Regions from separate parts of the Pseudarthrobacter sp. W1I19 genome, predicted to be linked through region 3. Evidence: predicted binding sites of a transcription regulator. Region 3 holds the regulator's gene; each other region holds the start of a gene.

Region 1 (10,336 bases), 950 kb from region 3:
GGCCGCCCACCGCCTGCATCCTGGCCATGATGCCGTCGAGGACGTCGGAGAAGATAAACGCTGTGATAAACAGGGTTCCCCACCAGAGCTGGCCCAGGGGGTAGAAGACGAGGGCCCCCACCACCACGCCGGCCGTGCCGATGATCGTGACGGCGTCTGGTGAAACGCCTATGCGCAGGAGCCAGCGGGCAATCGGGGTGAACAGGGCTGTGAAGAACCCGCGCGCGTGCTTATTCAGCATCCGTCTCCCCGGGCCAGGCGTCGGCGACCTGCTGGCGGACCTCATCTAGGGTCTGCGTGATCGCCTTGGTCTGGGCGATGATGGGGAAGAAGTTCCCGTCGCCGCCCCACCGGGGAACGATGTGCTGGTGCAGGTGCGCGGCGATGCCGGCCCCGCCCACCACGCCTTGGTTCATCCCCAGGTTGAAACCGCCGGGATTCGACACCTTCCGCAGGACCCGCATGGCGGTCTGGGTCAGCTCGGCGAACTCTGCCGTCTCCTCCACCGTCAGATCCGTGTAATCCGGGACGTGGCGGTACGGGCAGACCAGGAGATGCCCGGGGTTATAGGGAAACAGGTTCAGCACCACGTAGCACGTCTTTCCCCGGTAGACGATGAGTGCTTCCTCATCGGTACGGGCGGGTCCGACGCAGAACGGGCAGTCGTTTTCGTTCTTGAACTGGTGCTGGCCGCCCTTGATGTAGGCCATCCGGTGCGGAGTCCACAGGCGCTGGAAAGCGTCCGGGACACCGGCGAGGTCAAAGTCGTCGGTAACGCCGGCATCCCCCGGATATCCTGCGCCTGTGTTCTCCTGCACCGTACTGTTCCGTTTCGCTAGCTGGTCCGGTTCCGGACGGCTTCAGTGATCCGCTTGACTGCCTCGGCCACGGGCACGCCGTTGTCCTGGCTTCCATCGCGGAAGCGGAAGGAGACAGCGCCTGCCTCGGCGTCATCACCGCCGGCGATGAGCACAAACGGGATCTTGTCCTTGCTGGCGGTGCGGATCTTCTTGGGGAACCGGTCCGAGGAGGTGTCCACCTCGGCACGGATCCCTGCCGCCTTAAGCTGATCAACGACGTCGAACATGTACTCGTTGAACGTCTCCGCTACAGGAATGCCCACCACCTGGACGGGTGCGAGCCACGCCGGGAAGGCGCCGGCATAGTGCTCGGTCAGCACACCCATGAACCGCTCCACTGAACCGAAAAGCGCACGGTGGATCATCACGGGGCGCTGGCGGGTGCCGTCGGCGGCCTGGAATTCCAGCTCAAAGCGTTCAGGCAGGTTGAAGTCCAGCTGGATGGTGGACATCTGCCAGGTGCGGCCCAGCGCGTCCTTGGCCTGGACGGAGATCTTGGGGCCGTAGAAGGCTGCTCCGCCCGGGTCCGGCACGAGTTCCAGCCCGGATTCCTGCGCGACCTCGGCCAGGGTCCTGGTGGCTTCCTCCCAGGCGGCGTCCTCGCCGACGTACTTTTCCGGGTCCTTGGTGGACAGTTCCAGGTAGAAGTCGTTGAGTCCGTAGTCCTTGAGCAGGTCCAGGACGAAGGTCAGCGTCTTGGTGAGTTCGTCCTTCATCTGTTCGCGGGTGCAGTAGATGTGGGCGTCGTCCTGTGTCATGCCGCGCACGCGGGTGAGGCCGTGCACCACGCCGGACTTCTCATAGCGGTAGACCGACCCGAATTCGAACAGGCGCAGCGGCAGCTCCCGGTACGAGCGCCCGCGGGACCGGAAGATGAGGTTGTGCATGGGGCAGTTCATCGGCTTCAGGTAGTAGTCCTGCGCCGGCTTGCGGATGCTGCCGTCTTCGTTGAGTTCCTCATCCACCCGCATGGCGGGGAACATGCCGTCCTTGTACCAGTCGAGGTGGCCGGACACTTCGTAGAGGTGGCCTTTGGTGATGTGCGGCGTGTAGACGAACTCGTAGCCCGCTTCGACGTGGCGCTGCCGTGAGTAGTCCTCCATCTCCTTGCGGATGATGCCGCCCTTGGGGTGGAAGACGGGCAGGCCGGAGCCGAGTTCGTCAGGGAAGGAGAACAGGTCCAGTTCGGAGCCGAGCTTGCGGTGGTCGCGGCGCTCGGCCTCGGCAAGGCGTTCCTGGTAGGCCTTGAGGGCGTCCTTGGTGGGCCAGGCCGTGCCGTAAATGCGCTGCAGCTGCTGGTTTTTCTGGTTTCCCAGCCAGTAGGCCGACGACGACCGGGTGAGGGCGAAGGCGTTGGAGATCATCTTGGTGTTGGGCAAGTGCGGGCCGCGGCAGAGGTCGCACCAGACGGTGGTCCCTTCCTTGCGCTCAACGTTGTCGTAGATGGTGATGTCGCCGGCGCCGACCTCTACATTGACGCCCTCACCGGCTTCGGCGGCCTCGTTTTTCTTGCCCAGGAGTTCGAGCTTGTAGGGCTCGTTCTTCATCGCCTCGCGGGCCTCCTCCTCGGAAACGACGCGGCGGACGAACTTCTGGTTCTGGTTGACGATCTTGAGCATCATCTTCTCGAGGGTTTTGAGGTCCTCGGGGGTAAAGGGCTCGGCGACATCGAAGTCGAAGTAGAAGCCGTCGGTAATGTACGGGCCAATGCCCAGCTTGGCATCGGGGCGCAGCTGCTGGACAGCCTGTGCCATCACGTGGGCGGTGGAGTGGCGGAGTACGTTAAGCCCGTCCGGGGAATCGATGGTGACACCCTCAACCTCGGCGCCTTCGGGCAGTTCCTGGTCCAGGTCCTTCAGCTCGCCATTGACGCGGGCCACAACAACATCACGGCGCTCAAAGAAGAGTTCCGCACCGGTTGTCCCGGTAGTCACCTTGGTCTCTTCGCCATCGACGAGAAGGGTGATCTGCTGGGCATCTGACACGGGTGTCTCCTATTCAAAGTTAAGGCTTCATAGCTTGTGGCATACGGGGACCACAGCCAGCCACCGTCAATGCTATCGGTTCGGCGAAGGGCCGACCAAAGCGGCACACGGCAGCCTCACCCGCTAAAACCGGTAATTGCCAGGGTCCTGCTGATCCCGTCCAGGGGATGCGGGACATCGCCAGGCTGGTCTGCAGGCGTTGGGAAGGGCAAAGTCTCCGTGCGGCTGAGGTCCCAGGCCATGCTGGCACTGATGCTGATGCCCCTCGGCCCTGTCCTCCTGGTAGTGCCGCGGATGAGCAGCAACCTGGTTCCGAACAGGAGCAGCCCTGCGTTTTCCTGGGCTTCGTGGAAGAAGACCGAATCGACGCAGCCGGTGCCGTCGTCAATGCTGATGAAAACCACCCTCCTGCCGCCCCGCATAGGAGGTGTCTGGGTGGCCACGCGCACTCCGGCCACCAGCACTTCAGTCCCGTTACGCAGGCCAAGGAGCTTGTCCGCTGTTGTGACGCCCAGCCGTTCCAGGATGGGGCGGTGGCTTTCCATCAGGTGGCTGCTGACATCAACGGCCATCAGGTCCAGTTCCGCCCGGACATTCTCTACGAGGGTGGGTGCGGGCAGCCCCGGTTTAACGTTCCGCAGCTCCACATCGCCCAAGGGAAGGGACAGCTGCCCCTCGACCAGTTCGACGCCCTTCCGCCCGGTGCCTGCATTTTGCAGCCGTTGCAGGTGCTGGACCAGGTCAGCCCGGTTGGCCATTCCGCCTGCCTCCCGATGGAGGGAATCAAACGCACCCAGCTGGGCCAGCCGTTTGATGCTTGGCTTGCTCAGCCGCGAGCGCGCGCGGAGGTCTGCGAGGGAGTCGTAGGGCTGGCCGGCAACTATCCTTTTCAATTCGGTGGCGGACAACCCGTAGATCCCGTTCAGGCTCAGCCGGATTCCGAGCTTCCCGGCATCAGGTCCGTGCAGGATCCGCTCCACCCGGTACTCCCCTTTGCTGCGGTTGATGTCCAGGGGAAGGATGGGGATGCCAAGCCTTCTTGCCTCCGCCACGAGAAGCCGTTTTGGGTACATGCCGGGGTCGTGCTCCCACAGGCCTGCCAGGAACGCTTCCGGGTGGTGCGCCTTCAGCCATGCTGACTGGTACGTGGGCACGGCGAAGGCCGCCCCGTGGGCTTTGCAGAAACCGAAGCTGGCAAAGGACTTCAGGGTCTGCCAGACCTTGTCTACGACGTCGGGTGAGAAGTTCTTTGCCTTGGCATGCTTCCGGAAGTACTCCTCCACCCGGAATTCCCCAGACTCGCTGCTGAGGGCGCGGCGGAATTCATCGGCCTTCGCAAGCCCGCACCCGGTCATGACATCGAGAGTCCGGAGGATTTGTTCGTGGAACACCGTCACGCCGTGGGTCTCCTGGAGTACCGGCTTCAGGAGGGGGTGCGGATAAACCTCGGGAGCAAACCCGTGCCGGTGCTCCAGGAAGGGCCGCACCATGTCCGATTTCATGGGCCCGGGACGGAACAGGGAAATATCGATGATGAGGTCATTGAATTCCCGCGGCGCCATCTTGCCAATGAGCTCACGCTGCCCAGGTGACTCGATCTGGAAGCAGCCCAGGGTGTGGGTGCTCCGGATAAGTTCAAAGGTGGGCTCATCATCCAGGGGAATGGCGTTCAGGTCGATGTGCCCGTTCTCTGCAATGAAATCAGGCCCGGTCCCGCCAGTTCCGGTTGCATGGCCACCGGCAGCCACCACTTCCTCTTTGGAGGGATGGATGCGGATGATTTCCCGAACGGCAAATGCCATGGCGCTCTGCATCCTGACGCCCAGGACGTCGAGCTTGAGCATGCCCATGGGGTCCATGTCGTGCTTGTCGAACTGGCTCATGGGCAGTCCAAGCCCGCTGGGCTGGACAGGGGTGCGGTCCAGCAGGGTGGCATCCCCCAGGATCACCCCGCAAGGATGCATGGAGATGTGCCGGGGCAACCGGTCCAGGCGCTCGGTCAAGTCCACCAGCAGGTCAAGCTGCTGGTTGCCATGGGAATCCCGCTGTTCCACCCGGCCGGCAAATTCCCTCAATTCGGGCTTCTCCTGCAGCGCCTCGCGGAACTTCGAAGCTGAAAACCGCCACAATTGCTTGGCGATGTCCCCCACGTCCCCCTCATCCATCCCCAGGGCAAGGCCGGCGTCCCGCACAGCACCGCGTGCCCGGTAACCGTTCTGCATGCTCATGAGCGTGACGCGTTCTTTGCCAAAGCGCTCGAAAATCCGGTGGTACACGTTGTGCCGTTCGGCGCTCTCGACGTCGATATCAATATCCGGCAAGGTGGCCCGGTCCTGGGAGAGGAACCGTTCGAAGATGAGGTCGTGCTGCAGCGGATTTACCTGGCTGACGTCAATGAGGTAATTGACCAGGCTGGAGGCCCCGGAGCCCCGGGCGGCTGCCCGCACCCCCATGTCCTGGATCATCCTTGAAACCTCCGCCACGGTGAGGAAGTAGGAGGAGAACCCCAGGTTCTGGATGATCCCCAGCTCATGCTCAAGCCGGTGGAGCATTTCCTTTTCGCTGGTGCCGGCAATCCCGGGGAACCTCCTGCCAATCCCCGCCTGGCAGCGCTGCACCAGTTCCACATGCGGATCCTGGCTGATCCCGATGACCGCGGCTTCGGGCACTACCGGCTGCTTCCACCCCATGTCCGTGACGGGATCAATCCTGCACACATCGGCGAGCGCCTCTGTTTGTGCCATGAGCCTGTTGAGGTCTTCTGCCCCATAGCCGGCAGCGGAGATGATTTCCCTCCCCAGCTGGAGCATCTGACGGGAGGATTTCAGCCAGGCCTGGCCGTTTGGTTGCAGCAGCGGTTCCTGGGCCAGTTCCGGAAGGGATTTCAGGGTCCGGGCTGAATCCAGGACGTCTGCGGTTGCCGCCCCGTCCTCTGCGCAATACCGGACCGCGTTGGTGAGGATTGCCGGGATGCTGTGTTCTTCGGCGAGTTTAAGCATCCGGACGGCGTGTGCTGTACTCAAGGGAGATCCCGGGGCGCTGAGCTGGGACACGATCTCGGCCACCACAGTTCCCGCGGGCATGGCGTCCAGCCACTGCTTGAAAAGGGTGCGCGGGCGCAGGTAACGCCGCCCGCCCATGGCCCGACCGACGTCGGAATCCGGGCCTATCAGCACCATCAGCACAGGTTTAAGGGTTTGGGGATCCAGGGTGCGGGAGGCAAGTTCCGCACGGGTTACGGCCACCGGCACAACTCCCCCGGACTTTCCCGAGGTGCGGGCATGGGCGTCTGACACAAGCCGGCACAGCGCGCGGTAGCCGGCACCGTTGTTGTTGCCGCGGGCAAGCACCACCACGCGGCCCGCCAGCTGGGTGCGGTGATCGCCGTCGTCGTCATAAACGGCAAGGTCCACCCCGACGATGGGGTCAATGCCGGTGTCCATGCACGCCTTGAGGTGCTTGATGGTCCCGTACAGGCCGTCCCTGTCCGTGCAGGCGAGCGCGCTGGCGCCGTCAGCAGCAGCCGCCTGCGCCAGTTCCTCGGGCCATGACACTCCATAGTGGGCGCTGAATGCGGTGGAGACGTGGAGGTGCGTGAAGCTCATGCTGTTCTGGGTCGAAGTGCGTCATGGATCCGCAGGATCCGCCAGCGGCCGCTGCGGATATGGCGGGTCAGGTCAAGGGTGAGCGGCTCTCCCTGTTCAGCCAAGCCGGAGCCCGGAGCTGAAGGCAGCACCTGGACCCGCCAGATTTCATGGTCCACCAGGCCGGGGCCGCTGCCCAGCGGTGCACGGGTTTCTTCGGCCCACCATTGGCGGCGCTCGTACCAGCGCACCGGTTCGGCGCAGACCGAATAGGAACGTCCGGCCCAGATAACACCAACTGGATTGCCCTCAGGGGTGCAGGAGACGTCAACGGATTCGCTGAACATGCCCATGGCGCCTCCCGGATGCAGAAAGTTCGAACAGAAACCGTTCGAATATATATTCGAACAGAACCAGTCTACGCCTCCCGGAAGACGCCGCATAGACAAAGGACCGGGAGCGGGTTCAGCGGGAAGGGGAAATGCCGGGAAGCGTCTTCGGCTTACATTTCCGTCAGCCTTCAGGGGTGGACGGACCGAACGGCAGGGAGCAGGATTGTGCCATGAGCACCCATGACGCACTCCTCAAGCAGGTCAGTCTCAAGGCCCAGGACTCCACCCTTGTGGCAACTTTCGATCTGGACGGCAGTATCCCCGGTTCCGGTGCCTATGTGGTGGGGCTTGTGGCTGCCAGTCCGGACTACTCGTCCCAGCGGCGCCTGGGTATTGAATTCATGAACGGGAAGCCGATTTCCTTTTTCTCGTTCAACCATGACCAGAGTAGTGAGGAAAACTACGATCTTTCAGGCGTCAGCCACTCGGACAGCACCATCACCGGCCACTTCCCCATGGCAGCGATCAACGGCCTCGGCGAAGGGCACGTGATGACCGGCTTCAGCGAGGCTGACGGACGGGAATTCCAGTCCGGTGTTCCCGTGGAGGAGAACCTGTAACAGCTGGGCCGGGCGGCTCAGCTGTTTTCTTTGTGGACCCGGAGTTCGAGTTCGATGAAGCCGGAGATCATGGCCCGGTAGGTGGACTCTACGATGTCCGGGTCGATGTCCTTCTTTTCGGCTGCGGACCGGACGTGTTCAATGATCCGTTCCACCCGCCCCGGAGCGCGCACCTCTGCGTCGTCACCCTTGAGCGTTCCGGCGATCCGGATCAGGCGCTCGCGGCGGGCGATCAGGGTGACAATCTGCTCATCCACCTCGTCCACGGCAATCCGGACGGCAGCGAGCTGTTCCTTGTCGGCCAAAGCATCTCTATCGTTCCCTTGAATTGTCGCCATCCTCTGACAGTATCGAACCATGCAGCCAAGAGTCGACTTCATTTCACTGGGCGTCCGCAGCGTTCCGGTGTCCCGCGCGTTCTATGTTGACGGCCTGGGCTGGCCGGTCCACCGTGAGGCTCCGGGAGAAGTGGTGTTCATCCAGGTGAACCACGGCCTGGTGCTGTCGCTCTGGGACGTCCGCCAGATGCAGGCCGATGCCGGCGTCAGTGCTCCCGGCCCCGTTCCCTGCATCACCCTCAGCCACAACCTGCCGGGCACCGAGGACGTGGACCGGGTCATGGCAGAAGCCGCCGCGGCAGGCGCCCAAATCATTGCCGAGCCCATCACCCAGCCGTGGGGCGGGTACAGCGGCTACTTCGCAGACCCTGACGGCTTCCGCTGGGAGGTGGCGTACAACCCCACGTGGACAGTGGACGACGCCGGCACGGTCACTGTTTAGGCCGCATCCCGCCCGGGCATGGGCTTCTAGAAGAGGGCCTCCACGGGCCGGATCAGCTCCGGCCCGTTGTTGCGCACGTTCCCCACGTCCTTGCCCACGGAATCGACGTGCCAGTCCGACGCCACATCTTTGACCCCGGACCGTACCAGGTCCACGAGCCCGGCCGCGTCGTCGGCCTGGGGGTCCAGCCACGCTTCCATGGTGGATTTGTCCATCGGCAGCGGAACCCGGTCGTGCAGTGCCGTCAGCTTGCCGAACACCGTGTCCTCGCTTCCGGGCGGCGGCGTGTCAGTGGTGAGGATGGACGTGGATAACACCCACCCGCCCGGCTCCCCCGCCGGCCACGCCGGATCCTTCCACCACTCGTAAAGCCCCGCGAAAACCAGGCCGCGGCCCTCTCCCGGATGCACGTAGTAGGGCTGCTTCGACTTCCCGGGCCCCTGCTTCCACTCGTAGTAACCGTCCGCCGGCACCGCGCACCGGCGTGACTGCACGGCTTTGCGGAAGGCCGGTTTTTCCAGCACGGATTCGCTCCGGGCGTTGATCATCCGCGAACCGATGCCAGGGTCCTTGGCCCAGGACGGCACAAGGCCCCACCGCGCCACGTGGAGCTGGCGCACCTGCCTCGGCGCAGGCCCCTCCTCAATCAACCGCTCCAGGACGATGGGCACGGCATCGGTTGGCGCAACATTCCACGACGGCGGGATGTGCACCTCCTCCTCAAGCCCGGCGTCGAACTCAGCCAGGAGGTCCCCCACAGCACGTGCCATCACATAACGTCCACACATGGCTCCAGCATGCCACCGGCCATCTGAGCTGTCATGTGAAGCGCCGGGAACTGGGGAATATGGGCCTGCACGCTACCGTTGAAAGGAAGGAAACAATCAACCACGCATAGGAGAAACTTATGGACTTCACTCCCGAATCCGGCACCATCACCATGTTCTCCACCACCTGGTGCGGCTACTGCAACCGGCTAAAGAAGCAGCTGGACGCGCAGGGCATCGGCTACAAGGAGATCAACATTGAGGAAGTGGAAGGTACCGCTGAACTCGTGGAGCAGCTCAACGGCGGCAACCGCACAGTGCCCACCGTCCTCTTCCCGGACGGCACCGCTGCCACCAACCCGTCCGCTGCCGAGGTCAAGACCCGCCTCGCAGCCTAAGCGGCAGGACAGCCCCAAGGACCAGGGCAGCCTCACAGGCACCCCGGACAGGCGAAACGGGACCAACCGCAGGTTGGTCCCGTTTTTGTTGCAGTCTTATGCCCCCAGGTCGCTGAAGGGTGCCGTTTCAAGGGCGGTGTGTCCGGCATAGGTTGCCAGCAGTGCCTCCTCCACCGCTGCGACGTCCACGCCGGGAACAAGATCATCCACTGCCCCGGCAGTGGCAGGATCCCAGTCCAGGCCCAGGGCGGTGTAGGTATCGGTGAGGACCTTGCGGATGGGCGCGGAGTTTTCCACCACGATGACGGAGCTGAACAGCCAGCCGCCGGCCACCACGCGCTGGGCGGTACCTACCAGCTTCACCTGGCGGGGAGTACCAGGTGCGCTGCCGTGCACACTGAATTCCCCGGGGCAGTACTCGCCGGGAATCTCACCCACCGCTGCGTGCACCCCAAGGCTGCGCAGGGCATCCGCGAACAGCTCACCGAAGTACCCGAACCGGCTTTTGGATCCCGCGATCGCGTCCGCGTCGGGTTCAATGTGGTCCACCACCAGCGTCCCCTGGTGGTAGGCCGCCGCCCGGCCCCCGGCGCGGCGGACCAGCGGCTCAAAACCGTTGTCGCGGCAGGCCTGCTCCGCTGCTTGGAAACCCGGCAGCCGGGTATCCCGCTGGCCGAACGCCACCGTGGGTGCCGGCCGGTACAGCCGCAGCATGGGGCCTATTTCCCCGGTCCTCGCCCTGGCCAGGAGCTCCAGGCCAAATTCCAGGTCCCGCCCGGCGCCCAGCGAAACCTCCTGGCGCACCACTGTCAGTGTGCGGGTTCCCGGATCGGCATGGTGCATGTTGCTAAGCTCCCCTGTGGTCATCGTGCAGTTCCTTGCTGTTGCGGCCGCGTTCGCAGTGATTGACGCGATTTGCTGGCCGGACAGGCCAAACCTAGGTTACGCCGTGACCTTCGAGGTCATTTATAGCGCCGGCATTGTGTTTTTGCCCTCCGTCCGGCGTTCGA
Region 2 (10,336 bases), 930 kb from region 3:
GCATAACAGTCCCGGACGGAGTCCACCAGGACACGGACACCCATGAGGTCATTGATGTCGTCGAAGTCCTTGTCGCGGACAATCATCTTCTGGTAAATCGAGTAGTAGTGCTTGGGGCGGCCGGTAATGGTTGCCTTGATCTTGGCCGTGCGGAGATCTTCAGTAATCTGGTCCCGGATGACGCTCAGGCTCTTCTCGCGCTCCGGAGTCCGGTCCCCCACCATGCGGACGATCTCTTCGTACACCTTGGGGTACAGTGCCGCGAAGGACAGGTCCTCCAGTTCCCATTTGATGGTGTTCATGCCCAGGCGGTGCGCCAGCGGGGCAAAGATTTCCAGGGTTTCGCGCGCCTTGCGGGCCGACGATTCGGCCGAAACGAAACGCCAGGTGCGGGCGTTGTGGAGCCGGTCGGCGAGTTTGATCATCAGAACCCTGATGTCCTTGGCCATGGCCACAACCATCTTGCGGACCGTCTCGGACTGTGCCGCTTCGCCGAAGCTGACTTTGTCCAGCTTGGTGACCCCGTCAACGAGCATCGCCACTTCCGGACCGAAGTCACGCTTCAGGTCGGCGAGTGTGTAGGGCGTGTCCTCGACAGTGTCGTGCAGGAGAGCCGCTGCCAGGGTGGTTCCACTGAGTCCCAGTTCGGCGAGGATGGTCGCCACCGCTACCGGGTGGGTGATGTACGGGTCACCGCTCTTGCGCTTCTGCCCGCGATGGCTCCGTTCCGCCACGTCGAAGGCGCGCTGGATGAGGTCAAAATCCTCTTTGGGATTGTTGGCCCGGACCGTCCTCAGCAGTGGTTCCAGGATGGGCGAATAATTTGCGGCACTCCGGCCTGTCAGCCGGGCAAGCCTGGACCTGGTGCGTTCCCGCCGGCCGGGAAAAGTGGGGCGTGAACCTGAGTTATCCACGGGGACCAATGAACCTGCGCGCGCGGAAGCAGCCTGGCCGGTCTGCACACCGGCCGGACCCTGATCTCCTTGTGCCGTCGGCAGCGACGCAGAACGTTCTTCCAATGAAGCACCCCTCATGACCGTTTAATTACCCCAGTCTATTCCTCACCCGAAGGAGTTTTATAACCGGCCCTTAAAACAGCCAGGGCCGGACGGCATCAGGTTTCTGACGCGGTCCGGCCCCTGCGAAAACCCTAGGCCTGGGCGGGCTCCGCGGGAGCCGCGGAACGCTCAGCGGCGGCGCGGCGCTGCTCTACGCGCTTGGCCTGCCTGACGAGGTCCGGCTCGTTCTGGCGCAACCAGGCATACATCGGAGCCGCAACGAAAATGGTGGCCGCAGTCCCGATCAGGATGCCAACGAACAGGGCAAGCGAGAGGTCCCGCAGCGTTCCCGCGCCAAGGAGTCCGGCACCGATGAACAGGATGGCGCCGACGGGCAGGATGGCCACCATCATGGTGTTGATCGAGCGGACCAGGGTCTGGTTCACGGCCAGGTTGACTTCCTCCGCGAAAGTGCGGCGTGTTGATGCGTCAAGCTCAGCCGTATTCTCGCGGATCTTGTCGAACACCACCACCGTGTCATAGAGCGAGTAGCTCAGGACTGTGAGGAACCCGATGATGGCCGACGGGGTCACTTCGAAGTCGCTGAGCGCGTACACCCCGGCTGTCACGAACATGGTGACCACCATGCCCGCAATGGCTGAGAGCGACATCTTCCAGGTGCGGAAGTACAACGCCATCAGCACCGCGGCGAGGAGCACAAAAATCACCAGGCCGATCAGCGCCTGCTTAGTGACGTCAGCACCCCAGGTGGGTCCCACAAAGGTTGAGGTCACCTCGTTGTCCGTGACTCCGTAGGCCGTGGTCAGGCCTTCCTTGATGCGAAGGGTTTCATCGTCGGTGAGTTTGTCGGTCTGGATCCGCATGGTGGTCCCGGCCACGTTGGCGACACGTGGCACGCTGCCGGCCACCACGTCGGTGACGGCCTCCTCGCCCACCGTGGCGTCCGTGGTCTTGACGTTCGAGACCGTGAACTCGGACCCGCCCCGGAATTCAATACCGAGGTTGAAGCCGCCCTTGGCCACCGGAATGAGGATGGACAGGGCAACGGCCACGGCCGCGGCGATGAACCAGATCTTCTTGGCCCCTACGAAGTTGTAGGAGCGCTTGCCGGTGTAGAGCTCATTACCGAAAGTTGCGAAGCTTGGCATTACTTGTTCTCCTTCGCTGCAGACTTCGAGGAGCCGGCCAGCTCCGCCTGCTTCTGCGCCAGGCGGCGTTCGGCAATGGTCATGCGGCGTTCGGCCTCGGCCGTGGCGCCTGCATTCTTGGCTCGGACTGCGACGGCGGGCCGGTCTTCGGGTGTGCGGACGCGGCCCGCGCCGCGGTACAGCGGAACTGCGCCGAGGCGCTTGGGGTCGAGGCCGGAGAACCTGTGTCCTTCACCAAAGAACCGGGTGCGGGCCAGCAGTTGCAGCGTGGGGTGGGTGAACATAAACACCACGATGAGGTCGGCGATCGCGGTCAGGCCCAGGGTGAAGGCGAAGCCGCGGACGTTGCCGACGGCCACGAAGTACAGGACCAGTGCCGCCAGCAGGTTGACAGCCTTCGAGGCGAGGACGGTCCGCTTGGCGCGCTTCCAGCCGTTTTCGACGGCGGACACCAGCCCGCGTCCTTCACGGAGCTCATCGCGGATGCGTTCGAAGTAGACGATGAACGAGTCAGCCGTCTGGCCGATGGCAACGATGATGCCCGCTACGCCTGCCAGGGACAGCCGGTAGTTTTCCGTCCAGCCCAGGATGGCGATAGCCAGGTAGGTCAGGATGCCGGCGACCACCAGCGAGGCGATGGTCACGAAGCCAAGGGCCCGGTACTGGAACAGCGAGTAGACCACCACCAGGAGCAGGCCGATCAAGCCGGCGAGGAGGCCCATACGCAGCTGCTCGCCGCCCAGGGTGGCGGAAATCTGCTGCTCGCTTTGGATCTCGAAGCTGATGGGCAGGGCACCGAACCGGAGCTGGTCAGACAATGCCTTGGCGGTTTGTTCCGTGAAGCCGCCGGTGATCTGCGGCCTGCCGTCGGTGATCACGGCCAGCGAACGCGGAGCGGAAATGACCTGGTCATCGAGCACAATGGCGAACTGTGCCTTGGGGTCGTTGCCCGATTCCCCGCCGGCAGCCACGTAGAACTGGTTCAGGCGTTCCGTGACCTCTTTGAACTTAGCGGTGCCTTCGCCGTCGAACTGGATGTTGACTGCCCACTCATTCGTGACGGCACCCTGTGCACCCTGCTGGAGCTGGAAGGAGGAGGTGACGATGTTGCTGCCTTTAACCTCCACCGGACCCAGGATGTACTTGATCGCCGGGTTGTTCCCGGATGCAGGCTCACAGGTGACCAGCGGCTTGGCCGGGTCCGAGCGTTCCTGCTCGTCCTGGGACGGGTTGTCGCAGTCAAGGGCTTCGAACTGGCGGTAGATTTCCGGCGTGATCCAGTTCGTGTCGCTGCTGTTGGCGGGTTCCGCCGTCGGCTTCGGCAGCTGGTCTTCCGGTGCCCGCGACTCCTCAGGCACGGCCGCGCCTGCCCCGTTAAGCAGGACAGGACGGAAGTTCATGTCCGCGGAGGCCTGGATGAGGTCGCGTGTCTGGCTTGAAGGGGTGCCTGGAAGGCTGACCACCACATTGCGCCCGGACTGGGTGCTGATCTCGGCTTCGGCAACGCCGGAGCCGTCCACCCGCTGGCGGATGATCGCCACAGCCTGGTTGAGCTGTTCTTCGTTGATGTCCGAACCGCCCTCAACCTTGGGCGCCAGGATCATCTGGGTGCCGCCTTCGAGGTCCAGGGCCAGCTTGGGCGCCCAGCTCGCCTTCCCGGCCAGGGTGCCGCCCGCCAGGACAGCAGTCAGCGCGACGATGATGACGCCGAGCCAGACCAGGACCCTGAGGCCTGGTTTCTTAGGGCCAGTTCGTGCCATTGTTGATCTTTCTCTTATTCACGTCAGGAACCGCCGGTGCCTGGTTTGGCCGGCACCGGCGGTATTCCGCAGCCGTAGAGGTGTTGAAAAGCGCTAACAGGGACTAGTTGTCCTTCTTGCCCTCATCATTGAGGCGCTTCAGGGTCTCGTCGGGAGTCTCGGCCGGCTGGGCCGGGGTTCCGGTCTCCGCTGCGGGGATTTCCTGCCCGGTGATGGAGGAGGCATCATCCGGGACGGCCGGCGCAGCGGCCTCGGGCACAGCAGCGGGCTCAACAATCTTGGTGACGGCCTGGCGGTGTACGGTGGCGAGATTGCCGGGGGAAAGTTCAAGGGTGACCTTGTTCTCGGCCTCGTCGATGTCCACGATCCGGCCGTAGAGGCCAAAGCTGGTCATCACGTCGACGCCCGGGCCGAACTTCGACTGGAGCTCCGCCTGCTGCTGCTGCGTCTTCTTGTTGCGGCGGAACATCATAAAGATGAACACGCCGAGCATGACGAACAGGAGAATTGACATTGGATCCAAGGGGAATTCCGTCCTTTTATTTGCCTAGCTGATTTTCCAGCAACATCGGCTTCGCTCCGGCCGGGGCAGAACTGTCAGGCAGGCAGAGGCCTGACGGGTTCCTTCCCCAGCGACGCAGGCAGCATGTGCAGCCCGCGAAACAAAGACCCGAACGTGCCGAGCGTCATACCAGTCTAAAGGGAAAAGCTGAAGGGAGCCTGCTACTGGCTTTGCGGCGCCCAGTTGTCAGTGCCCTCGGACTCATCTTGGGCAGTATCGAAAAGGTCCAGCGGCTCCTGCCCGAAAACGCCGGACGGGATCGCATAGCCGAGGTGGGTCCAGGCGGGGGCCATTGCGATCCTTCCCCGCGGCGTGCGGCCCAGCAGCCCCTCGCGCACCAGGAAGGGCTCGGCCACCGTCTCCACGGTCTCCGTTTCTTCGCCGACGGCGATGGCCAGGGTGGACAGGCCCACGGGGCCGCCGCCGAACTTGGTAATCAGCGCTTCCAGGACCGCCCGGTCCAGCCGGTCGAGCCCCTTCTTATCCACTTCATACATATCCAGGGCCGCGGAGGCCGCCCGCGCATCAATCTGTTCGATGCCGTGCACCAAAGCCCAGTCACGGACCCGGCGCAGCAGCCTGTTGGCAATACGCGGCGTGCCGCGGGAGCGGCCGGCGATCTCGCTGAATCCGGCAGAGTTGACCTTCAGGTCCAACAGCCCGGCGGAGCGCCGCAGGACAAGCTCAAGTTCGGCAACGGAATAGAACTCCAGGTGCCCGGTGAAGCCGAACCGGTCACGCAGCGGCCCCGGCAGGAGGCCCGCACGGGTGGTGGCACCGACGAGGGTGAACGGCGGCAGTTCGAGCGGAATGGCAGTGGCGCCGGCGCCCTTGCCCACCACGATGTCCACCCGGAAGTCCTCCATGGCCATGTAGAGCATTTCTTCGGCCGGCCGGGACATCCGGTGGATTTCGTCCAGGAACAGGACCTCACCCTCGGACAGGGAGGACAGGATGGCGGCCAGGTCTCCGGCGTGCTGGATGGCGGGCCCGCTGCTGATCCGCAGCGGTGCGTTCATCTCCGATGCCACAATCATGGCCAGTGTGGTTTTACCGAGCCCGGGCGGGCCCGAAAAAAGCACGTGGTCCGCGCTCCGGCCGCGCATGCGTGAGGCCTGCAGCACCAGCGACAACTGTTTCCGCACCCGGTGCTGGCCCACAAAGTCATCGAGGTTTTTGGGCCGGAGGGCGGCCTCGATGGCACGCTCTTCCGGTTCCTCCCCCGCGGCCACCAGTGACGGTTCAGCCACGGCTGCCTACGCGGTTGCCGGCACGCGCTCCGTCCTGACCCAGCCAGCGGAGCGTAGTCCGCAGGATTTCCGGCACGTTGCCGCGGAAGGACACCTCGGGATCGTCCGCCAGTGCCTTGTCGATGCTGGCGGAGGCGTCCTTTTCGGACCAGCCGAGGCTCGTCAGCGCAGCAACCACCTGGGGTTTCCAGGCGGCCTCCGCAGCGGTAGGTGCACCCGCTGCAGCGGCAGTGCCGTGCGGCACCAGCTTTCCGGCGAGCTCCAAAACGATCCTGCCGGCCACCTTGGGACCGATGCCGGGCACTTTGGTGAAGGTTTTGCTGTCACCGGTGTGTGCCGCCACCCGGATCGCCTCCGGATCATGGACAGCAAGAACTGCCAGCGCCAGCCGGGGGCCCACCCCGCTGACACTGAGCAGGATGTCGAAAACTTCCCGCTCGTCGTCGGACGCGAAGCCAAAAAGCGTGAGCGAATCCTCACGCACGATCAGGGACGTGAACAGCTGGCCCTCCTCCCCCGTGCGGAGCTTACTGAGGGTCTGCGGCGTGGCGTTAACGCTCATGCCCGCACCGTTGAGATCGATCACGGCCGTGGACAGGCCTACGTGCGCTACGGTTCCGCGAAGGAAACTGATCAAGGCCGGGCTCCTGGTGTACCGCCGGGCCGCCACTTGGTAAGAGGGCAGGTACCGGCTATCCGAACATATCTACGAATACCCTAGCAAGCAGCCAGGACAATCAGCGGGCACGCCGCACTTTCGCCTCCGCTTCGGCCCATGCCCGTTGGGCCGGAGTCAGCGAAGAACTGCCGGGGCCGGTAGTGGCAATCGCCGCACCGCTGCCGGCACGCCACGCATGGGTGATGGCCAGGGCCAGGGCGTCTGCTGCGTCAGCCGGGCGCGGCGGGGCATCGAGCCGGAGGATCTTGGTGACGAGCTTGGTCACCGCGTCCTTATTGGAGGAGCCGCTGCCGGTCACGGCCGCTTTTACTTCCGACGGCGTATGCAGCGCCACCGGAATTCCGCGGCGCGCGGCGGCGGCGATCACCACGCCGGACGCCTGGGCGACCCCCATCACCGTGCTGACGTTGAGCTGGGAAAAGACGCGTTCGACGGCGAGCACCTGGGGCTCGTAGCGGTCCAGCCATTCGTCGATGGCCAGGGCGATCACCAGGAGGCGCTGGTCCAGCGTCTCCTCGGGCGAAGTGCCCACCACGCCCACGGCCACCATGGTTGCCCGCCTGTTCCGCTCAACGTCCACCACGCCGATGCCGCAGCGGGTCAGTCCCGGGTCTACGCCGAGTACACGCAGCGTCACGGGCGCGAGGGGTCAGCAGGCACCGCGGGACGTCACTCTGATTCCAGGGCAGCCTGGACTTCGTCGCTGAGGTCGGCGTTGCTGTAAACGTTCTGGACGTCGTCGAGGTCCTCGAGTGCATCGGCAAGCTTGAGGAACTTACGGGCGCCGTCGACGTCGAGCTCCACCTGCATGGAGGGGACGAACTCCACCTCGTCGGTGTCGTACTCGATGCCGGCTTCCTTGAGGGCGTCGCGGATGGCCTGCAGGTCAGCGGGTTCGGAGTGGATCTCGAAGGTCTCGCCGTTGTCCTTGACTTCCTCGGCGCCGGCGTCCAGCACGGCCATCAGGACGTCGTCCTCGCTGAGGCCGTTCTTCGGCAGCGTAACAACACCCTTGCGGGCGAAGAGGTAGCTCACGGAACCGGGATCAGCGATGGTGCCGCCGTTGCGCGAAATGGCCAGGCGCACCTCGGAAGCAGCACGGTTCTTGTTGTCCGTGAGGCACTCGATCAGCAGCGCGGAGCCCTGGGGGCCGCGGGCTTCGTACATGATTTCGGTGTAGTCCACCACTTCACCGGTGAGGCCGGCGCCGCGCTTGATGGCACGGTCGATGTTGTCGTTGGGAACCGAGGTCTTCTTCGCCTTGGTCACGGCCAGTTCCAGGCCGGGGTTGCCGGCGAGGTCCGGGCCGCCCATGCGTGCGGCAACTTCGATGTTCTTGATCAGCTTGGCGAACGACTTTGCGCGGCGGCTGTCAATGATCGCCTTCTTGTGCTTGGTCGTCGCCCATTTGGAGTGGCCTGACATGCTTTACGCTTCTCCTCTGATCATGCGGATAAAAAGTTCGTGTACGCGTTTCTCCCCCGTCACTTCCGGGTGGAAGGAGGTGGCCAGCAGCCGGCCTGAACGCACTGCAACAATTCTAGCCGTCCCGGGCAGCGGGACCGCGTGGGACGCGTGCTCAGGATCGGCCGGCTCCACCTGGGCCAGGATTTCAACGTCCGGTCCCACACGCTCCACCCACGGTCCGCGGATAAAGACGGCGTGGACGGGCGGAACCCCGGACTCCGTGGCGCTGAAGTCCAGCCCTTTGAAATCAAGGTCCGTCTCGAATGACTCGCGCTGCCGGCCGAACGCGTTGCGGCGCACGGTGATGTCCAGTCCGCCGAACGTCTGCTGCGGGGCTCCGGAAAGGTCGGTGGCCGGATCGGCGATGTCAGAGGCCAGCAGGATCATGCCGGCGCAGGACCCGTACACCGGCAGGCCGTCGGCGATGCGTTCCTTGAGCGGCCCGGCCAGGTCGAAGGCGCGGGCAAGCTTATCGATGGCGGTGGATTCGCCCCCTGGAATAACCAGGCCGTGCAGGCCGTCCAGTTCCTTGGGGCGGCGGATTCCCACCGCCTCCGCGCCGGTCGCTTCGATGGCCCGGAGGTGTTCGCGGAAGTCACCTTGGAGCGCCAGCACGCCGATCCGCAGACCGGATCCAACGCGTGCGGAAGCGGCTGAAAGGGAATTTGTCATCCATCCAGCATACGGCGCAGTCGCTTTCACCCAGTCCGCAAGGCCATCCCCGGCGGCAGCTGTATGCCGTTGCTGGGATATATTCGAACTATGTTCTCCTTCAGTGTTCCGCTCGGCAAGCTGGTCCGTCGCGCCTCCCGGCTCCGGGGTGGCGGGTCTGCCTTTCCGGGGCTGGTGGTCGAAAAAATCGATCCCGGCTTTATGCGGCGGACACTCACCACCCTCCCGCACGGCGTAGCCGTCGTCAGCGGCACCAACGGCAAAACCACCACCACCAAGATGGTGGTGGAACTGCTGGAGAGCCAGGGGCTGAAGGTTTTCACCAACCGCACCGGCAGCAACTTCACCCGCGGCGTGGCCGCGGCCCTGCTCGGCGAAGTAGACTGGCGCGGCCGGCTCGACGCCGACGTCGCGGTCCTGGAACTGGACGAGGCCCACGCCGTTCATTTCGTCAACAGCGTGCCCCCGCGCTACTGCCTCCTCCTGAACGTCCTGCGCGACCAGCTGGACCGGTTCGGCGAGATCGATAAAACAGCCCAGCTGCTCCAGCACATCGCCGCAAAAACCACGGGGACTGTAGTACTGAACCGCGAGGATCCCCGCGTTGCCCGGATCGCTGCAACGCTGACGGGGCAGGAGGTCAAGTACTTCGGCCTGGATGACTCGCTGCTGGGAACTTTCCCCAACGACGACGACCTGCGCGCGGCTCCCGGAAGTCCCGCCCCGGCGGCCCTGCCGGAGAAGCCCGCAGCCGACGTCGTACTCCGCAAAGTAGGCGCGGACAGTGCTGAATTTGAGTACGACGGCGGCACTGTCACCACGGGCATGAAGCTGCGCGGGGTGTACAACATCTTTAATGCGGCGGCGGCGCTGACGCTTGCGCGCAGTATTTGTGGCGGCGGCGCAGCCACCGCGAACCATGCCACCTTGCTGGAAGCTCTGTCCAAGGTGGAGCCGGCGTTTGGCCGAGGTGAGAGCCTTACCGTGGACGGGCAGCCGTTGGATCTCGTCCTCGTGAAGAACCCGAGCGGCTTCCGGCTGGGGCTGAAGTCCTTTCCCGCCGGCGGCTACGCCACGATGATCGCCATCAATGACAACTACGCCGACGGCCGGGACATGTCCTGGCTGTGGGATGTGGAATTCGATTCCCTGCGCGAGGGCGGAGTGGACCAGGTGACAGGGTCCCGCGCCTACGACATGGCCCTGCGCCTGCAGTACGACGACGTCCGGATCGGCGCTGTGGACACCGAGATCGCCCCCGCCCTCGCGGCCTTCATCAGGGAGGCGCAGGGCAAGCCCAAGCGCGTATTCTGCACCTACACCGCCATGCTGGCGATCCGCCGCGAGCTGTCCAAAATCACCACCGTGGAGGTTGTCTCATGAGCCAGGCAGGCGCGGATCCCGTCAACGGAAGCAAGGGCACCATACGGGTGGTGCAGCTGTATCCGCGGGACATGAACATCTACGGCGACTGGGGTAACGCCCTGGTCCTGCAGCAGCGGCTCCGCTGGCACGGCTACACTCCCGAACTGCTCGAATACAACGTGGGTGATCCGTTCCCCGGGGACGTGGACATTATTCTGGGCGGCGGCGGCCAGGACAGCGGACAGCTGGTCATCCAGGACGACCTGCAGGCGCGGGCCGGGACGTTGAAGGACCTTGCCGAGGACGGCGCCCCGATGCTGGTCATCTGCGGGCTGTACCAACTTTTCGGTCATTTCTTCAAAACACGCACCGGAGCCGTCATCCCCGGCATCGGTGTCCTGGACGTGGAAACCC
Region 3 (10,336 bases):
CTGAGATCGGTTCCCAGCACGCCGGACCGTTGCGTGACGGCCTGCGGTCCCTCCAGCTGGCCTTCCGCGAAGAGTCGCTGATCCCCGACGCCCCGGGCAAGGGCCCAGGCGAGAAGTACACCGGCGCAGTCAACTAAGGCATAACTTCCCCGGCAGTTCCCGACGGCGGGCCGACCTTCCAAAGGTTGGCCCGCCGTCGCGCGTTAACCCTGCAGTTTTTGTCCAGATATGCGGGCTTGAGCGTCCCTCATATCTGGACAAAAACTCCTCTCCTACGCCGTGATGTTGTTCCTCCGGCGCCGGCGCTGGAGGGCCAGCCCCACCAGGCACAGGGCCACGCCCGCGGCGCCCACCGAAATAAAACCTCCGGACGGGCCCACCTGGTCGATAAAGACACCGGCCAGCGGAGCCCCGAGGGCCACACCGGCCGTTAGCGCGGAGCCGTACCAGCCCATGGCCTCGCCGCGCCGCTCCTCCTCCACGAGTTCCGCCACCTTCTCGGATGCTGACGAGAGTACCGGGGCGCAGAGGAGCCCAGGCAGGATAGCAACGAGGGCGAGGGTCCAGGTGTCGTGGGCGAACCCCATGGGGATGGTCAGGGCGGCCATGCCCAGGAGCAGGACGATCGGCGAGATGGGCCGGTGCATGGCACCGTAGATGAGCCCGCCCACCACGGAGGCCGCGCACCAGAACAGGAAGACGATACCGATTTCGGCCTGGTGCCCACCGGTTTCGAGCGCTGCCACAATGCCCACGTCGGTACCGCTGAGGACCATTCCCGCGCCGGCCGCCACGGCGAAGAGTGCAGCCACGGTGGCCGTAAACCACGTGAAGTTGCGCGCCACCTTCTCCCTGAGTCCGGCGCTGCGGGCAGTGTGGGCAGCAGCCGGGGCCAGGTCCGCGGCAGCCTCCTGCAGGTGGGCGGGGGCGGTGGAAACGACGGCGGCCTCGGCCGCGCGCTGCTGGTCCGCCTCGCAGTCGACAGCGGTTGTGGCGCTGCGGGTGGGCGGGTTGAACCACATCAGGAACAAGCCGGCCAGGGACGTGGATACGCCCACAATGGTCAGGCCCGCCACACTGAAGCCGCTGGTGGCCACAATGGCTCCCGCGGCGGGGCCGATCATAAACACCACTTCGGTGGTGATCGCGTCGAGGGCGAACGCAGTGCGGCGCTGGTCGCCGTCGGCCAGCACGCCCAAGGACTGGCGCACCACGCTGAAGATGGGCAGCGTGAGGAGTCCGCCCACGAAGACCAACGGCAGGAGCCACTCGTACGGCACATGCGGAACAACGGACCAGATCACGGTCTCGGAGACAACCGAGGGGATGAGGGCCTTGCGCAGGCCCACTGTATCCACCCGGCGCCCCCGCCAAGGCGCACCCAGGGCGATGCCGATGGTCATCACGGCGGCGGCTGTACCCGCGGCAGCGTATCCCTGGCCCAGGGTGAGGACGATGTGCAGGGTCAGCAGCACACCGGCTGCCGAGTGCGGAATGCGGGCGATCATGCCCACAAGGAGTAGCCGCCTGATGGGCCGCACGGCGAGCAACTCCCGGTAGAGAGCGAAATTCACGAAAAGAATCCTTCGGTCTGCCGCAGCCGACCGGGGATCCCCCTCCTCGCCGCAGCTAGTGGACAGCGCGCCGCAGTTTCACCTCGATGGAGTCGACCCGCTCCCCAAACAATACATTCCGGGACCACTGGGCCTGGAGTCCTGCCACCAGTTCCTGCACGGCGGCCGCGTCCAGGCCGTCCTCCAGGTAGAGGACCACCTGCAGCTCGGGACCGGCGCCTCCGCCGGGGAGGACGGCCCCGTCAGCGGTGCGGGCTGCCACTCCCCTGCCCGGCAGGAGCTCCAGGCTCCGCACGGCGGGGAAGCCGGCCGTAGCCTCCCGCATCTGGCGGGCGAGGGCGTCATCCGTGTAGGAGGGGATCCAGTCCTGCTGCTGGGCCAACGCCCAGAGGGCGGGCCGCCGGACCACAAACGTGACGGTCGAACCCGGGTCAAGGACCAGCAGTTCCGCCCCTTCCGCCACGGCCGAAAGGGCCGCGCGTGCGGCGTAGACCGCTACTGGCCGCGCCTCCGGGTGCCACGCGCTCAGTGCCTCGGCGGATGTGAACGCCGGCATGGCGGTCCGGCCATCGGCAGCTTTGAGGGTCACCAGGGCCATGTCCGCCTGCTTGTCGGCGTGCAGTCCGTCCTGGCCTTCGGCTTCTTCGGCGAGCTGGGCAACGATGGGAATAAAGACCCGGGCGGTGGCGAGGGAGGCAACCACGGCGGCCTCGTCCCCGTGTCCAGCCTGCAGGGCCGCGACGGCGCTGAGGTAACCGGCGTCGGCCAGTCCGTCGTCGTCCTCAAAATTGTGGATCTTGGCATTCTCCCCGGCCAGGCTCCGCCCCGCCCAGGGCTGGCCGGCAGAGTCGGTGGCACCCCCGGCACCGGCCAGCGCTGCTGCGATGTGGCCGGGGAGGTGGCGTTGCGGAGAGGTGCCGGATCCGGGTTCGGTGCTGGACATGGCGTTGCCTGGGGCCTGGCGCGGCTGGCTAGCGGCGGCCGGCGACGTCGAGGGCCTCGGGCAGGGTGAAGGCGCCGGCGTACAAGGCCTTGCCCACGATGGCTCCTTCAACCCCCAGCGGCACCAGGGAACGCAGGACCTTAAGATCGTCGAGGCTGGAAATACCGCCGGAGGCCACCACGGGCTTGCCGGTCTTTTCGACCATTTGGCGGAGCAGTTCCACGTTAGGTCCCTGCAGGGTCCCGTCCTTGGTCACGTCGGTGACCACGTAGCGCGAGCACCCCGCCTCTTCGAGCCGGCCGAGCACGTCCCAGAGGTCCCCGCCTTCCTTGGTCCAGCCGCGGCCGGCCAAGGTGGTTCCGCGGACATCGAGGCCGACGGCGATCTTGTCACCGAAGCGTTCGATGGCCCGCTGGGTCCATTCGGGATTTTCCAGCGCTGCCGTACCGAGGTTGACGCGCGCAACGCCCAGGTCCAGGGCGGCTTCGAGTGTTGCGTCGTCGCGGAGGCCGCCGGAGAGTTCCACCTTGATGTCCAGCCTGCCCACCACTTCGCGCAGCAGCTCCGCGTTGGAGCCGCGGCCAAAGGCGGCATCCAGGTCCACCAGATGGACCCACTCGGCACCCTGCTGCTGCCAGTTCAGTGCCGCTTCCAGCGGGGTTCCGTAGCTTGTTTCGCTGCCCGCTTCGCCCTGGACGAGCCGGACGGCCTGGCCGTTGACGACGTCGACGGCGGGCAGCAGTTCAAGGACCGGCAGGTCTGTAGCGGTGTTCATCAAAAATCCTCGAAAGTTGGGGGGAAACGGGGCAAGGTATGGCTAGTTGGCCGGCAGCGTCAGCAGATAGGCGGCCAGCAGTGCCATGCCCGCCAGGACGTAGAAGGAAACCTGGGTCCAGAGCGGTTTGTGCTGCTGCCGAAACGAGATGCCGCCGCCGATGAGCAGGCCGGCGAGTCCCATCAGCAGGACCGACCACACTAGGCGTCGCCGCCGGCAGGAGTTTCGGCATCTGGCGCCGGGTTGCCTGCCATGGGGGAGCTTGCGCCTGCATTGCCTGCCTCAGCCGGGCGGCGCAGGGCGTCCACCCAGTTGCGCAGGAGCTGCGCGCCGGCGTCGCCGGACTTTTCCGGGTGGAACTGGGTGGCGCAGAGCGGGCCATTCTCGACGGCGGCGATGAACGGGGCGCCATGCTCGGACCAGGTGACCAGGGGCGGGGCCATCCGGGGCTGGATGACATCGAAGTTCCATTCCTGCACCCCATAGGAGTGCACGAAGTAGAACCGCTCGTTTTCGACGCCGGCAAAGAGCTTTGAGCCCTCCGGCACCTTGACGGTGTTCCAGCCCATGTGCGGAACAACATCTGCGGGAAGGAGCTCCACCTTGCCGGGCCATTCACCGATGCCTTCGGCCTCGGTGCCGTGTTCCACACCGGCTTCGAACAGCACCTGAAGGCCTACGCAGATACCCAGGACCGGGCGGCCGCCGGCGACGCGGCGGCCGATGAGGCGAATGCCGTCCACGGCCTTGAGCTCACGCATGACGGTTTCAAAAGCGCCGACGCCGGGAACCACCAGGCCGTCAGCGTTCAGGACATCCTCGGGCTTGGAGCTGAGGATTACCTCCGCGCCCGCGCGCTCCAGGGCACGGACTGCAGAGCGAACGTTTCCCGAACCGTAGTCGAGAACAGTGACGGTGGGTTTCCCCTCCGGCGACGGCAGCTTCTGTGAGGCTGACGGATCGATAATTGCGCCGTCGCGCAGGACCTGGCCGCTCACAGCGCACCCTTGGTGGAGGGAATGCCTTCGACGCGGGGATCGGACTCAACGGCAGCGCGAAGGGCACGTGCGAATGCCTTGAACTGGGCTTCGACGATGTGGTGCGGATCCCTGCCCGCGATCACGTTCATGTGCAGGCAGATCCCGGCGTGCAGCGTTATCGCTTCAAAGACGTGGCGGGTCAGCGAGCCGGTGAAGTGGCCGCCAATCAGGTGGTACTCCTGGCCGGCAGGTTCCCCGCCGTGCACCAGGTACGGGCGGCCGGAGACGTCAACTACGGCGTGGGCCAGCGCCTCATCCAGGGGCACGGTGGCCTCACCGAAGCGGCGGATTCCCGCCTTGTTGCCCAGGGCCGTGCGCAGAACCTCACCAAAGGTGATGGCTACATCCTCCACAGTGTGGTGGACGTCGATGTGGGTGTCCCCGGTCGCCTTCACCGTCAGGTCGATGAGGGAGTGCTTGCACAGCGCGGTGAGCATGTGGTCGTAGAACGGCACTGACGTGTCGATGTCCGAGACGCCGGTACCGTCGAGGTTGATCTCCACGAGCACAGAGGACTCGCTGGTGGCACGCTCCATGCGCGCCGTCCTGGCCGCAGTGGATCCGGTGGAACTCATGGTCAAGTGTCCTTTGGGAAGAAGGAGTGGTTCAGGGCGTCCAGCGCCAATACTTCCAGTCTAGGCGGGAAGCGTGGCCTGGCCGGCAAGGATGCTTTCCAGCGACGTGAGGAAGGCTGTGGTTTCAGCCTCAGTGCCGGCAGTGACGCGAAGATGGCCCGGGATCCCGACGTCGCGGATCAGCACACCTGCGTCGAGCAGCTCCTGCCAGACCTGGTGCGGGTTCTCGAGCCCGCCAAAGAACACGTAATTGGAGTCCGAGGCGGCGGGCTTCAGGCCCATCCTCGTCAGCTCTGCCACGATCCGGTCGCGCTGTTCCTTGATGTCCTCAACGTCGGCCATCAGGGCCTCGCGGTGCTGAAGGGCTGCCAGCGCGGTGGCCTGAGTGATGGCGGAAAGGTGGTACGGCAGCCGGACCAGGCGCAGGGCATCGGTGACCTCGGGGGCTGCGGCCATGTAACCGAGGCGCGCCCCGGCAAGGGCAAATGCCTTGCTCATGGTGCGCGAAACAATCAGCCGTTCACGGCCGGGCAGGAGGGTGAGGGCACTCGGCGTGCCGTCATGCGCGAACTCGTGGTACGCCTCGTCCACGATGACAATCGTCTGGCTGGCTTCGCCGGCCTCGTACACGGCCTCCACCACGTCGAGCCCCAGGCCGGTTCCGGTGGGGTTGTTCGGAGAGCAGAGGAAAACAATATTGGGCTGCAGTTCCTTGACCTGCAGGGCGGCCGATTCGGCGCTGAGGCCGTAGCCCTCCGCCCGGTCACCCACGATGTATTCAGTGTCCGTGCCGCTGGCCAGCAGCGGGTACATGGAGTACGTGGGGGGGAAGCCCAGCGCGGTGCGGCCGGGTCCGCCGAAGGCCTGAAGGATCTGCTGGAGTACCTCGTTGGAGCCGTTGGCCGCCCAGACGTTCGACTCATCAAGTCCATGCCCCAGGTACTCCGCCAGGGCCTTGCGCAACTCGGTGAATTCCCGGTCGGGGTAGCGGTTGAGGCCTGCGGCAGCTTCCGTCACGGCGGCACTGATGGCTGCGCGGACGTCCGCGGGCACCCCGTGGGTGTTCTCATTGACGTTGAGGAGGATGGGGACATCCAGCTGGGGCGCGCCGTAGGGGGTCAGCCCACGAAGGTTGCTGCGGAGGGGGAGCCGGTTCAGGCGCTCTAGCTGGTCATTCACCTGAACAGTTTAGTGCCCGTGCAGGAGACCGGAAAATGTGACGGTGCCCTGTTCGCGCTCAGCGTGCAGCTAGCGCGTGGGCACGTACAGCTGCTGCCCGGGGTGCACCGCTCCGGCGCTCAGGTTGTTGAGCTGCACGATGTCCGCCACGACGTCGCGCGCATCCCGCTCCGGGTCAACGGTTCCGGCAATGGCCCACAGCGACTGGCCCGGCTGCACGGTGACGGTGACCGTGGGGGTAATGGAAAGGTCTGCGGCGGAATCCGAGGCCTTGGCCGGCGAGTTGAAGAAGCCTGCCAGGGAGAGCAGCAGAGCCGCCAGCAGGACCAGGGGGATGCCGATCAGAACCACCTTCCCCCGGCGGGTGAGCCGCAGCGGCGGCTGGGGCGCGGGACGGTCCGACTGCCGGCGGGCCCCCTGCGACAGAAGTTGATGCACCGAAAGAAGCTGCGGACGTGAACCCTGTGAAGCAGATGTAGCTGACATGAACTGAGCCCTCCTGGACCTGACTGTGCTGCCCGATGTCCTTCCCAGCGGCCCCCGATGCGCCCGGAACTGATCCGGATCTTCGAGTGGCTTCAAGCGGAGTAGAACAAATGTTCGAACTTTGCTTTCTCTGTTTTAGCACTTATCGACGAATAATGTCGAGACTCGCTAGAACAAATGTTTGAAAATGCCCTGTGGCTGGCCTAGCTTTGAAGACAAGAACAACCACCTCTGAAGTTGATCAGCAGGGTCTGACAATTGCGGCGGCTACTCCGGGTCCGGGCCGAAATGCCGGGGCAAGATGAAAGGCATTGGCGAATATGGCAGCAGCAGCCGCCGGGGGCAGGGCAACCTCCCAACCGAAGAAGACCGCCAAGGGCCTGACGCCGCGGCAGAAGAAGATCCTCGAAACCATTCAGCGCTCGGTCAATGACAACGGCTATCCGCCGTCCATGCGGGAAATCGGCGATACCGTGGGGCTGGCGAGCCTCTCCAGCGTCACCCACCAGCTGTCGCAGCTGGAAAAACTCGGCTACCTCCGCCGCGACCCGAAAAGGCCCCGCGCCATGGAGGTGCTGATGCCCCTGACCCTGGACGGGGGTGCCCCCAAGCCTGCATCGGAGCCGTCCGCCCTTTTGCCGGGCACCAGCGCAACAGTGACCCAGCTTCCCACCGCCATGGACACCGCCATGGTTCCCCTAGTGGGCCGGATCGCCGCCGGCGGTCCCATCCTTGCCGACCAGGTGGTGGAGGATGTCCTGGCGCTCCCCCGCCAGCTTGTGGGCCAGGGGGAACTGTTTATGTTGAAGGTGGCCGGCGATTCCATGGTGGACGCCGCGATCTGCGACGGCGACTGGGTGGTGGTGCGGCGCCAGGCAGACGCCGCCAACGGTGATATCGTCGCGGCGCTCCTGGACGACGAAGCCACGGTCAAGACCTTCCGCCAGCGTGACGGCCACACGTGGCTGTTGCCGCAGAACACCCAGTACGAACCCATCCTGGGCGACCACGCCACCATCATGGGCAAGGTCGTCTCTGTTCTCCGCTCGCTCTAGGCAGCGGCATCAGCCGTTTGCCGGCAGCGCGAAGGCGCTGCCGGCATTGTGAAGGTGCTGCCGTCAGGCGTTCTCCCCTGCCAGCCGTTCAAGGGCCGCGATCGCCGTCTTCCGTTCTGTAGTGGGCCAGAAGGGCGGCAGGGCCCCGCGAAGGAATCCGGCGTACCGTTCGGTGGCCAGCCTGGAATCCAGCACTGCCACCACGCCCTTGTCCCCGGTGGACCGGATCAGGCGTCCGGCGCCCTGGGCCAGGCGGATCGCAGCGTGGGTGGCCGAGACGGACATAAAGCCGTTGCCACCCGCCTGCGCCACAGCACGGGACCGTGCAGTCATCAGGGGGTCGTCCGGCCGCGGGAATGGAATCCGGTCGATGACCACCAGCCGGCAGGACCCGCCCGGAACATCCACGCCCTGCCACAGCGACATGGTGCCGAACAGGCAGGTATCGGGTTCGTCCGCGAACTGCTTCACCAGCGCCGTCATGGTGGAGTCGCCCTGGCAGAGGATGGTCATCCCCAGCTTCGGCCGCAGCGCGTCGGCTGCTTCCTCCGCTGCCCGCCGCGACGAAAACAGGCAGAGCGCACCGCCGTTGGACGCACGGATGAGTGATTCGAGTTCGACCAGTGCCTCCGGGGAGACTCCGCGGCCGGGCTTGGGAAGGTGGCCTGCGACGTAGAGGATGCCCTGTTTGGGGTAGTCGAAGGGCGACCCCACATCAACACCGGTCCAGCTGGGTGCGCCCTCGCCTACGAGGCCCAAGCCGCCCGCTGCGGGCTCAAAGGCCGAACCGATGGCCAGGGTTGCCGAGGTCAGCACCACGGTATGCCCCGCGAACAGGCCTTCACGCAGCCGCCCGGCTACGGACAACGGAGCAATGTTGATCAGCGCAGGAGCCGTGTCATCGGGCTGCGAATATCCCTGTTGCGGGTCAAAGGAGCTGGCGCGGGAGAACCACACCACTTCCCTGTTCTCGCGAGCTGCCAGGAGGCGTTCGCAAAGTTCCAGGATGAGCATCAGCCGGGAGCGCGCAAGCTGCCGCCCGCCGTCGGCCGTTGTACTGCTGTCCCCCTTGGAATCAGACAGTGCGGCCCGGCAGGCCTCACGCAGCTGGTCCACGCAGTCCAGCTGCTCATCGTTCAGGCCGTTCGGCAGCAGCCCGTTGGCAACGCCCGTCAGGGCCAACTCCAGGTTCGCGGCGGCGGCATTGAGCGCGTCCACGGTGATGGCCGTGTGCTTGCGGGCGCCCGCCGCGGCGGCGTGGACCATGGCCACCGAAAGCTGCCCGGAGACAGCGCCCGTCACCCTGTCCTGGAGTTCATGGGCCTCGTCGACTACCACCACGTCATACTCAGGCAGTACGGCCAGTCCTTCGAAGGCGCTGACCGCGAGCATGGCATGGTTGGTGACCACAACGTCGGCTTCGGCGGCATTCTGGCGGGCCAGTTCGCTGAAGCATTCCGCCGCCATGGGGCATTTCTGCGCTCCCAGGCATTCCATGGACGTGACCGAGACCTGCCGCCAGGCGCGGTCCGTGACGCCGGGCAGGAGCTCATCCCGGTCGCCGGTGGTGGTCTTCTCCGCCCACTCCCGCAGCCGGACCACTTCCTTGCCCAGCTGGGAGGAAGGACCGCCTACGGCCGCCGCAAAGTGCGGGACGCTGGTGTCCTCCCCCAGGGAGAACAATTGGCCCTCGGCGGGCTCCTCGGAGGGGAAACCGCCTTCGAGCTTGTGCAGGCACACGTAGTTGGACCTGCCCTTGACCAGTGCCACCTTGACGGGCCGGTCCAGGGCGGGGGTGATGGTTTTCAGGAGCCGGGGCAGGTCCCTGCCCACGATCTGGGTCTGCAGGGCAAGCGTTGCAGTGGACACCAGGGCCGGCTTGTCGCTTTCCAGGGCATGCGCGATCAGGGGTATCAGGTATGCCAGCGACTTTCCCGTGCCAGTGCCTGCCTGGACGAGGAGATGGTCGCCTGTTTCGATGGCCCGGGCCACCTGCCTGGCCATCTCGTGCTGGCCGCTGCGGCTTTGCCCGCCCATGCCCGCAACCGCCCGGTCGAGCAGCTCAATCACGAACTGCTCGCCGGGCGTGGTTGTGGCTTCGTCAGCCACCGCCTCAGTCATGGGTGACGAAGGATTCCAGTTCAGCCGCGAGGCCTTCCCGGACTTTGACTACTGCCCGCGTACCGGCTTCATCGTGGTCGACGCTGATGATCTCGGCGTCCGATTCGTGCAGCTTGCTGACCAGGTCTCCCCGGTCGTACGGGATCAGCAGGTCAAGCTTGACGGACGGCCGCGGGATGGCCTCGCTGATGGCCTGCAGCAACTCGGGAATGCCTTCCCCCGTGCGGGCCGAAACCACAACGTGCCGCGGTTCGCGCTGCTTGAGCCGTTCCACCACAAATGGATCCGCGGCGTCAGCCTTGTTCAGCACGATGATTTCGGGCACCTTGCGGGCGTCCACTTCGCTGAAGACCTTGCGGACTGCCGCAATCTGGCCCTCAGGGTCCGGGTGCGAAACATCCACCACGTGGAGGATCAGGTCAGAGTCCGCCACTTCCTCCAGCGTGGAGCGGAAGGCCTCCACCAGCTGCGTGGGCAGCGACCGGACAAAACCGACCGTATCGGCCAGCGTGTAGCCGAGGCCGTCAGCGGTTTCGGCCTTCCGGACCGTGGGATCCAAGGTGGCGAACAACGCGTTCTCCACCAGCA

The links. The regulator LexA, encoded in region 3, represses DNA repair genes until DNA is damaged. The targets are predictions, from matches to a motif close to TCGAACANNTGTTCGA.
Region 1: a site for LexA is predicted at 6,821-6,836, ahead of QF038_RS08655 (DUF6504 family protein). Genes of this name have one in related genera too.
Region 2: a site for LexA is predicted at 6,436-6,451, ahead of ruvA (Holliday junction branch migration protein RuvA). Genes of this name have one in related genera too.

The regions. Positions count from the first base shown of each region.
Region 1 covers NZ_JAUSZR010000001.1:1,837,825-1,848,160, reverse strand. The annotation lists gene pgsA (phosphatidylinositol phosphate synthase) at 1-241, opposite strand, end outside; gene QF038_RS08670 (HIT domain-containing protein) at 231-818, opposite strand; gene thrS (threonine--tRNA ligase) at 836-2,845, opposite strand; gene QF038_RS08660 (DNA polymerase III subunit alpha) at 2,962-6,450, opposite strand; gene QF038_RS08655 (DUF6504 family protein) at 6,447-6,782, opposite strand; gene QF038_RS08650 (hypothetical protein) at 6,992-7,381, shown strand; gene QF038_RS08645 (chorismate mutase) at 7,399-7,719, opposite strand; gene QF038_RS08640 (VOC family protein) at 7,739-8,161, shown strand; gene QF038_RS08635 (SOS response-associated peptidase) at 8,188-8,931, opposite strand; gene QF038_RS08630 (mycoredoxin) at 9,069-9,326, shown strand; gene QF038_RS08625 (lipoate--protein ligase family protein) at 9,423-10,169, opposite strand.
Region 2 covers NZ_JAUSZR010000001.1:1,853,623-1,863,958, reverse strand. The annotation lists gene QF038_RS08745 (bifunctional (p)ppGpp synthetase/guanosine-3',5'-bis(diphosphate) 3'-pyrophosphohydrolase) at 1-1,019, opposite strand, end outside; gene secF (protein translocase subunit SecF) at 1,151-2,167, opposite strand; gene secD (protein translocase subunit SecD) at 2,167-3,927, opposite strand; gene yajC (preprotein translocase subunit YajC) at 4,031-4,441, opposite strand; gene ruvB (Holliday junction branch migration DNA helicase RuvB) at 4,651-5,739, opposite strand; gene ruvA (Holliday junction branch migration protein RuvA) at 5,732-6,376, opposite strand; gene ruvC (crossover junction endodeoxyribonuclease RuvC) at 6,477-7,055, opposite strand; gene QF038_RS08710 (YebC/PmpR family DNA-binding transcriptional regulator) at 7,088-7,843, opposite strand; gene pdxT (pyridoxal 5'-phosphate synthase glutaminase subunit PdxT) at 7,847-8,557, opposite strand; gene QF038_RS08700 (Mur ligase family protein) at 8,648-9,940, shown strand; gene QF038_RS08695 (type 1 glutamine amidotransferase) at 9,937-10,336, shown strand, end outside.
Region 3 covers NZ_JAUSZR010000001.1:2,785,271-2,795,606, forward strand. The annotation lists gene QF038_RS13065 (DUF1844 domain-containing protein) at 1-137, shown strand, start outside; gene QF038_RS13070 (MFS transporter) at 273-1,574, opposite strand; gene QF038_RS13075 (SseB family protein) at 1,630-2,517, opposite strand; gene priA (bifunctional 1-(5-phosphoribosyl)-5-((5-phosphoribosylamino)methylideneamino)imidazole-4-carboxamide isomerase/phosphoribosylanthranilate isomerase PriA) at 2,546-3,292, opposite strand; gene QF038_RS13085 (hypothetical protein) at 3,335-3,475, opposite strand; gene hisH (imidazole glycerol phosphate synthase subunit HisH) at 3,493-4,290, opposite strand; gene hisB (imidazoleglycerol-phosphate dehydratase HisB) at 4,287-4,907, opposite strand; gene QF038_RS13100 (histidinol-phosphate transaminase) at 4,968-6,086, opposite strand; gene QF038_RS13105 (LysM peptidoglycan-binding domain-containing protein) at 6,156-6,524, opposite strand; gene lexA (transcriptional repressor LexA) at 6,893-7,627, shown strand; gene QF038_RS13115 (ATP-dependent DNA helicase) at 7,691-9,748, opposite strand; gene hflX (GTPase HflX) at 9,741-10,336, opposite strand, start outside.